4 regions of the Bacillus tuaregi genome follow, and region 1 is predicted to be linked to each of the others. Evidence: riboswitches for the same ligand, from Rfam matches in the RefSeq annotation. Region 1 holds a riboswitch; each other region holds the start of a gene.
What was found. A riboswitch is a leader RNA that binds a small molecule or an ion and turns the genes downstream of it on or off. The one in region 1 is predicted to bind cobalamin.
Positions count from the first base shown of each region.

Region 1 (2,202 bases):
ATTGCTGCGGCCTTCTTAGGAACAATAACGACTAAAGTGAAAAAATAGAGGACTTTCCAAGCATTAAACATACAAATTTCTTCTCCTTCAACTATTTATTTTTCAAAGAAGGAATCCCGCCCATTCCAATTCTTTTGCTATACCAATTAAATTTCCCCATAAAAAATACTCCTTTCATGATGAAAGAAGTACGGATTGTCAGCTGTTGCATCACGGTTAAATGAAACATAAGGCTGAAAATATTCGCCCCCCCTATCCTCGTAGGTTGAAACGGTTGACGCTTTATGGCAGGTCTCCTGGCTTTGGATCATCGCTAATTACAACCTTCCCGCCTTTAAAAGACAGTGGTTAAACATGTAATTTTGCTCCCCATTACAGTGGCGGGACCGCGTCGGACTTGAACCGACTTCCCTATTACGCATATAAAATATGCACCATAAAGTTTATGAAGTTTTAGGAATCGTCATCAGTATAACATGTGGACGTAAATCCTTCTAGGAAAATATTACAAAAGATATATATTTACAATTTGACCGAAAAATGCCTATTATAATAAATACATAGCTATTAATCTAAAAAATATCCTGTTTAAAAATTTTGGAATATGTTTTATGATTAGTCCATAATTTAGAATACAGGAAAATTAAATAGTGATCATTTAGAAGTTCCCTAAGTTAGTTTTAAGGGATAAAAGGGAATTCGGTGTAAATCCGAAGCAGCCCCCGCTACTGTAAAGCTGATGAAATTGTCAATGCCACTGGTGAAAACCGGGAAGGGACAAGAGTAAGATGAAGCGAAGCCAGGAGACCTACTTTTAAATGCAGTACGATACTTTTCGGAGGGAAAGGTAGAGGCATTGAAATGGTGTGAAAAGTTTAGTTTGTTTACTTTTCTAATTATTTGGCTTCTAAAACCTTAACTCTAACAGTTAAGGTTTTTTATTTTGCGCTTGCGCATTCATAAAAGGGGGAGGAAAAAGTGACCACTTGGAATCTTGAAGGAACAAAATCACACCTATTTATTTGTAATGGCAGCAGTTGTATGAGAAAAGGCGGGGAAGAGGTGACGTTAGCCGTTCGTCATGAAATTACTAGGCTTGAGTTGGACACACAGATTCATACGACACGGACTCGATGTAATGGCAGATGTCAGGATGCATGTATCGTTATTGCCTATCCGGAGGGCAACTGGTATCGGGTTGATTCACAAGAGACAGCACGTCAAATTGTACGTGACCTACAGGGTGACGGCCTTGAGGGAAATAAAATTTACCAATGGATGAATGGGGCGATGGTACCTAATCCAGCAGCTTCCCCTCCAGAAGGAATCCGGAAAGGTCCTGTTACAAAAGGGTAAAGGAGAGATTCGATTATGGAAAGAGGAAAATTATTTGTTGTAGGATTTGGTCCAGGGGATTTCAAACATATTACAGGACGCGCAGTGGAGGTGATTCAGGAAAGTGACTTAGTAATCGGTTATAAAACATATGTTGAGTTAATTGAACACTTTCTCAATGAGCAAACCGTCGTTAGTACCGGTATGACCGAGGAGGTTTCGAGAGCGCAGGAAGCAGTAAAGCAGGCTGAGAGCGGCAAAAAAGTAGCGGTTATATCGAGTGGAGATGCTGGTGTCTATGGCATGGCAGGTCTGATTTATGAAGTATTGATTGAAAAGGGCTGGAAGGAAGCCACAGGAGTTGAGGTAGAAATCGTACCGGGAATCTCGGCTATTAACTCATGCGCTTCTCTCCTGGGAGCGCCAGTTATGCATGATTCTTGCACGATTAGTTTGAGTGACCATCTCACACCGTGGGGGCTAATCGCCAAACGGGTGGAAGCAGCTGCCCAGGCTGATTTTGTGATTGCACTCTACAATCCGCGAAGCGGCAGACGAACAAGGCAAATTATTGAAACACAGAAAATCCTGCTGAAGTATCGTTCGCCTGAAACGCCTGTAGGACTTGTGAAAAGTGCTTACCGTGACCGTCAAAATGTTGTGATTACTAATCTAGCAGAAATGCTTAATCATGACATTGGGATGCTGACAACCGTTATTATCGGGAACTCTTCAACCTTTTTGTATGACAACCTAATCATTACCCCGCGTGGTTATCAAAGGAAGTATACGTTAAATGACGAGGAGCAGGCTTTAAAGCCGCATCAGCGACTAAAAAAAGAGGCAGAGCCATGGTCATTAGAACAG
Region 1 covers NZ_LT629731.1:4,061,083-4,063,284, reverse strand. Annotated here, with positions in the region: cobalamin riboswitch at 270-454, opposite strand; cobalamin riboswitch at 646-830, shown strand; gene BQ5321_RS21915 ((2Fe-2S) ferredoxin domain-containing protein) at 979-1,356, shown strand; gene cobJ (precorrin-3B C(17)-methyltransferase) at 1,372-2,202, shown strand, end outside.

Region 2 (2,202 bases), 2.8 Mb from region 1:
CCCTTTTAGCTCCTGGCTCCTGTGAAGCATGTGAAGCAATTAAATAGTCCTTTACCCGTGGTTCAATCCCTGTAGCAATGATAGCTGCGATTGTGGAAATATAGCCATCGACTACAACAGGAACACGGTTAGCGGCCGCTCCTAGCATCACACCTGCCATACCGCCAATTTCCAAACCACCCACCTTTGCTAATACATCAATAGCATCATGGGGGTTTGGCTCGTTAATAAGTATAGCTCTCCTAATTACCTCCGCTTTGTGCTCAATCCCCCCCTTGCCTAATCCTGCCCCTCTCCCAGTGATCCCTATTGGATCACAATTTAGTAATACAGACAATATCGCCGTACTTGGTGTCGTGTTAGCAATCCCCATTTCACCTGTTCCAAGGATTTGAGCACCTTTAGCCATTTCGTCATTGGCGATTTCAATGCCTACTTCAATCGCTTTTACTGCCTCTTCCCTTGTCATGGCAGGGCCTTTTGCCATATTCTCTGTCCCGTTTTTTACCTTTCTCAGAATAATCCCCACATCAGGCGGCAGCTCACTTTTTATACCTATATCAACCGGGACAATGCGCGCACCTGATACCTGTCCAATGACACAAACACCTGTAAGTCCCTTGGCAAAATTTAGAGTCTGTGCAACGGTAACCTCCTGCGGATTATTCGTTACGCCTTCCTCATAAACCCCATGGTCACCCGCCATAACAATAATTGCCTTCTCGTCAAATGAGGGTTCCAAATTTTTTGTAATACCCGCTAGCTGCACGGCCAAATCCTCCAGCTTCCCTAAGCTCTTCGCCGGCTTAATCAGATTATCTACTCTTTCCCTCGCTAAGGTTGTGATTCCATGGTCCAAGCACTCAATCTTCTCAAGTGTTTTCTGTAATAATGACATTCTCTTCATCCTCCTTAAATAAAAAAGCCTGCAGCTTATTTGAATACCAAATAAACTACAGACTTTTCCATCATCTATATCCATCAAAGCAAACAGGCAGGTCTCCTGGCTTAGGATCATCACTTCATCAGCCCTTCCCAGAGGTATACTCCAGTGGCATTTCCAATGAAACTCCCCATTACAGTGGCGGGACCGCTGGAGACTCTCACTCCATTCCCTATTCTCCCTAAAAGGGCACCCAATGCTTTTATGCACTTTTTCATCCAATAACATAACAAGGATTTCTGCTATCGTCAAGATGCAGATGAACTGGTCTATTTAATTTTTTTATACAGCTTCTGACTTACACTTAGCTCTTCATATGAATCACTTATTTCCAAATAGTAGAGTGATTCCTTATCACCAAGACCAAGAATACCAAACATGCCTAGGCTTTCGTAAAAAAGCTTATGCACTTTTTTTTGCAAGCCTTTATTAAAATAAATTAGGACATTCCTGCACAGAATCACATGAAAGGTATTAAAGGACCGGTCTGAGACAAGATTATGCTGAGCGAATACGACATTTTTGGTTAAAAACGGATCAAATTTTACCCCATTCGTTGTTACACAGTAATAATCTGAGAAGGCTTGCTTGCCTCCAGCCTGGATATAATTATTCGTATATTTCTTCATATTTTCGATTGGAAATAATCCACTCTTAGCAGTTTTCAGTACGTTCGGATTGATATCAGTTGCATAAAGCTTGGCATTTTCATAGAGACCTTCCTCATGCAGCAACATGGCCATTGAATACACTTCTTCCCCTGTCGAACAGCCTGCATGCCAAATTCTAATCGATGGATACGTGCGTAATAATGGTACAACCTTTTCTCTAAATGCTCTAAAAAAGAGAGGGTCTCGAAACATCTCTGTGACATTGATGGAAAAATCAGCAATAAATCGTTGTAAACAGGCAGCATCATGAAGGATCTTTTCAAGCAGCCCTGTGATACTGGTCAATTTTTCAGCATGAACCCGATGCCAGACTCTCCTTCGAATCGAAGGATAGGCATAATCACGGAAATCATATCCGCACCAATCATAGACACCCTTTAATAACAATTCAATTTCGATTTTTTCTAATTCACCTTCGGAACCCTCATCAATTGATAATATACTAGTATCCATTGAATTGATCATTCACATACAGTATCCCTTCTTCTTTAATATAGCCAGACCTTTATCAAGGAAATAAGCTTCTCAGGGTCAATTGGCTTTACAATATAATCCGAGGCCCCGGCTTCCAAGCACTTCTCCCGGTCA
Region 2 covers NZ_LT629731.1:1,294,820-1,297,021, reverse strand. Annotated here, with positions in the region: gene cobT (nicotinate-nucleotide--dimethylbenzimidazole phosphoribosyltransferase) at 1-898, opposite strand, end outside; cobalamin riboswitch at 977-1,155, opposite strand; gene BQ5321_RS08455 (CheR family methyltransferase) at 1,213-2,079, opposite strand; gene BQ5321_RS08450 (response regulator) at 2,103-2,202, opposite strand, start outside.
Region 2: linked by a shared signal. The riboswitch ahead of cobT (nicotinate-nucleotide--dimethylbenzimidazole phosphoribosyltransferase) and the one ahead of BQ5321_RS21915 ((2Fe-2S) ferredoxin domain-containing protein) in region 1 are both predicted to bind cobalamin.

Region 3 (2,202 bases), 1.7 Mb from region 1:
GTATGAAAAGGTTCGACCCTGAAGCATTTTATCATCTGAAAAATCCATACCATCAACAAGCACACCTGTCCCGAAGGCAGCCTGCTCAATTTCTGCGTGGAAATCAGCTGGATTGCGGTCGAGCACCATTCGTCCTACTGGCAGCCAAGGGAATTTTTCCTCTGGCCAAAGCTTTGTGTCATCAAGCGGATCAAAATCGAGCTCCGGATGATAATCATCCTCCATAATCTGAACAAAAAGCTCCCATTCCGGATAATCCCCGCACTCAATCGCTTCATATAAATCCTGTGTCGCATGACCAACGTTCTTTGCTTGAATCCTGTCCGCCTCTTCCTGGGTTAAATTACGAATGCCTTGTTTCGGCTCCCAGTGGTATTTCACCAGCACTGCCTCGCCCTTGGCATTCACCCATTTATAGGTATTGACTCCTGAGCCCTGCATATGGCGGTAGGTGGCGGGAATTCCCCATGGTGAAAAAAGAAAAGTAATCATATGTGTTGCTTCAGGTGTTCGGGATACAAAATCAAACATCCTCTGTGGATGGGAAACATTCGAAGCCGGGTCGGCTTTAAAAGCGTGAATCATATCTGGAAACTTCATCGCATCGCGGATAAAGAAAATCTTCAGGTTGTTCCCAACCAAATCCCAGTTTCCATCTTCCGTATACATTTTCACCGCAAAGCCGCGCGGATCTCGTGCCGTTTCTGGTGAGTCCTTTGCTCCAGCAACAGTAGAGAATCGCACCATTAGAGGAGTCCGTTTCCCAGCCCCTGAAAATACCTTTGCCCGAGTATATTTTTCTACCGGTTCATTGCCCACTTTTCCATAGGTTTCAAAATATCCGAAGGCTCCTGTTCCTCGTGCATGTACAACACGCTCCGGAATTTCTTCACGGTCAAAATGGGATATTTTTTCAATGAAATGGTAATTCTCTAGTGTTGCTGGACCTCGGTCACCGATGGTCCGAATATTTTGATTATCAGATACTGGATGCCCCTGACGTGTGGTCAACGTCTCACGCTTTACTTCCTGTTCATTCCTATCTTTGTTCTCTGCCAAATAATAAAACCCCCTCGATATTCGTTACCCTTATATCTTGTTTGTTTTTGTAAAATTTATACAATCGGAGAGATGGTTTTTACAAAAAATACAAATTGATTTATAGGATTGATAACAAAAGTGCTTGCGTAAACTGGCATTCCTTAAACAAGCAAGAATAATCCCTGCAGAGTGACACCACAGGGATTCATGAAAAATGATTAAAAAGTGTAACGATGATGTTGCCTTATAATTTATACCAGCCTGTAAATTCGCCTTTTTCTCTAGCAATCTCCACACATGTTTCGACTGTTGGAGCTGTAATGATAAATAAACCATCGCTGAAAAAGAACCCCATTTTAACCATAAATATCCCCTCCCTTCTTCATATAAAAAGGCTGCCTCATAGGTAGTAGGCAGCCTTAGATGGAAACGTTGGGAAATGGAAAAAAACGAACGTCTCCACTTCCTAGTCCCCGAGAAAATGTTTGATTGGTTTTATGCAGGCAGGTCTCCTGGCTTCGCTTCATTCTACGATTCCCTTCCCGAGCAAGAGCACAGTGGTCATGAATCATCGTCAGCATTACAGTTGCGGGGACAGCGTCGGAATTACACCGATCTTCCCTATTAAACTACATTACGTAGTACCTTTATAAAACGAATATAAAATTGTAATTCTACCAACATTATTGTAGCATATAAAAATAGTTAAAACAATTATATATATTCTGTCAATTCATTTTTGTTGAATAATTTTTGAGGTGGTCGTTTTCAGGAACTGTTGAAATTTCATTTTTTTGACTAGAATCATGCTGCAAACAATGGCTTTTTCCTCCATCCTCCCCACTTAAAATAAGAAAATGCAAAAATGCTGCTAAAAATGAAACTAATTCCCATGCCAAGAGCAATCCCATTCTGACCTATTAAATGTGAGCAAAAAAAGGTTAGAGGATAACGAAGCAGCCAAAAGGACAGGATGTTCAGGATTAACACCTGGTACATGGCTCCTGCCGCCCTAACAATTCCATTGAGAATGAAATTGAGCCCGATAAAGGGATAGAAGAAAGCAATGATTTTTAAATAATCCGTACCGAACCTTACTGTATCGGTTTCTTTTACAAATAAAGCTGTAAGGGCTTCTGCAAATAAGTAAACTACGGAAGC
Region 3 covers NZ_LT629731.1:2,397,699-2,399,900, forward strand. Annotated here, with positions in the region: gene BQ5321_RS13755 (catalase) at 1-1,059, opposite strand, end outside; cobalamin riboswitch at 1,527-1,705, opposite strand; gene BQ5321_RS13760 (MATE family efflux transporter) at 1,846-2,202, opposite strand, start outside.
Region 3: linked by a shared signal. The riboswitch ahead of BQ5321_RS13755 (catalase) and the one ahead of BQ5321_RS21915 ((2Fe-2S) ferredoxin domain-containing protein) in region 1 are both predicted to bind cobalamin.

Region 4 (2,202 bases), 1.9 Mb from region 1:
CGAGCGGAATGGTCCACTGACCAATAAGGATCGTATGATACCCGAATAAGATTAAGAAAGCCGCCCCTACCGCTGATCCAGAGGCAACCCCTAATGTATACGGATCGGCTAATGGATTGCGCAGCACTCCCTGAAAGCCGGCCCCAGCCAGTGATAAGCAGGCTCCAACAAGAATCGCAAGGAAAACTCGCGGCAAACGAACCTTTAAGATAATCTGCTGTGCTGATTCAGGCCAATTGGGATCCATGAAGCTTTTAACAAAAGGAACCTGGTGTAAAAGAATTCCCCAAACCTGCGAAAGTGGTAACTGAGCAGAACCAAGCGATAAACTAATAACAACGGATAGGAGAAGGAGAACGAAACACGCTCCCCCCCATAGTGCTAATCTCTTTTTCATTTTTCAATTGAACCTGGATAAATGGCTTCAGCGATTTGTTTTAGTGCCACTGTGATGCGAGGACCAGGTCTGGACATAATCATTCCTTCTATCCCTGTCACATGGCCTTCTTGAACCGCGGTAATTTTATCCCAGCCATTTCGAGATTGAATAAGCTCTTCTAAAGGTTTCCCAGATTTATCATCCACCACATTGGCAGTATAGATGATGACATCGGGGTTATCCTGGATAATCTTCTCTGCATTAATGGCGTTCCAGCCCTCTGTATCAGCGGCAATATTTACGCCTCCTGCCAATGTAATCAGTTCATCCATGAATTCACCCTTACCAACCGTCCAGCCTGGAGAAAATTCGATGTAGACTTTTTTCTTATCCTCTTCCTCTATGGCAGCAGCCGCTTCCGTTACGGTACGAATATCCTCTTTCATTTGGGCGACAAGCTCCTCCGCCTTTTCCTGTGTATCAGTAATAATCCCGATTTGAATAATATTATTTAGAATATCATCCATCTTTTTCGGCTCTGTTTTATACAATTTTAGACCTAACCCACGGAATTTTTCTGCAATATCATCCTTCATGGAAATGCCACCGACTACTAAATCCGGATTCACCGCCATAATCGCTTCTTCATTTGGCTTTGTCACACCGCCTACTTTTGGTTTGTCTTTCGCTGCTTCTGGGTAATCATCAAAATCAGATACACCATAAATTTTATCACCAAGGCCTAAGGCAAAAAGAATCTCTGTCTCGGATGGAGAGGTGGAAACAATCCTTTCCGGCGCTTGGTCAAAAGTGATTTCAACTCCTGTTGCATCCTTCACCGTAAGCGGGTAAACGGTGGCTTTCTCGTTTGTTTTCTCTGTTTCTGTTTCAAAGGTGCGGTTATTCTCACCATCCGAAGTCTCTTGCGTTGTCCCACAAGCGCTCATTATGACCATTATCCATACGGTCAAAATACATACCAATACTTTTTTCATTCCTCAATCTCTTCCCTTCGTTAATTGTTCGAGAGGAGCTTGATGTGCTGAAGTCTTTCCTTACAACGAAAAACCCTGCTTCCATTTGGAAACAGGGCGCGCGAAATCAGAATATATAAAAAACACTGATTCTGCCGATCCTTTTCCACGAAGGATTTCGTTGGCAAGCTAAATAGGCAGGTTTCCTGGCTTACGGGTTAAGTGACTTCCTCTCCTTCCCATTCCAGATTTGGAACAGTGGTACTGCGAGGTCATCCCCGAATAACAGTGGCGGGACCGCGCCGGATTCGCACCGGCTTCCCTTTTAACCTTATCAAAGATAAGGCACCTACTAGCTATGTAAGATTCAATTAGTCAAGCAATTTTCTCATCTAGTATTCTAGCACAATCGTTTCAATAATCAACTCTTTATTTTCATAGAATAGGAAAAAATGCCAGGCACCACCCATTTGTACCGAATATCATCATGGTTAAGATAAACTGAACTTTAGATTTCATTATCTTTTACAGATTTTCCGAACGGGAAAGCCCATGCAGGTCGCAGACCGTCTTTAGACATGGGATATCATATTCACAAATGGAATCTGGGATGATTCGGATTGGGACCTTTTCTAGCGTTGCCTCACACTGGCTCCCTAACATGATAAAAATTTTCCAGAAGGATTACCCCATGATCGATTTTGAATTGCTGCTTGGGGCTTATACAGAAATTGAGAGCTGGATTCTAAATGGACGTGTCGACTTTGGCTTTTTACGGCTGCCGACAAAAGCAGAGTTTGAAACGATCTTTCTAGAGCAAGACCGTTTACTGGTGGTGCTTCCGGAATA
Region 4 covers NZ_LT629731.1:2,112,740-2,114,941, reverse strand. Annotated here, with positions in the region: gene BQ5321_RS12415 (FecCD family ABC transporter permease) at 1-397, opposite strand, end outside; gene BQ5321_RS12410 (ABC transporter substrate-binding protein) at 394-1,374, opposite strand; cobalamin riboswitch at 1,533-1,720, opposite strand; partial or broken gene BQ5321_RS12405 (LysR family transcriptional regulator substrate-binding protein) at 1,952-2,202, shown strand, end outside.
Region 4: linked by a shared signal. The riboswitch ahead of BQ5321_RS12410 (ABC transporter substrate-binding protein) and the one ahead of BQ5321_RS21915 ((2Fe-2S) ferredoxin domain-containing protein) in region 1 are both predicted to bind cobalamin.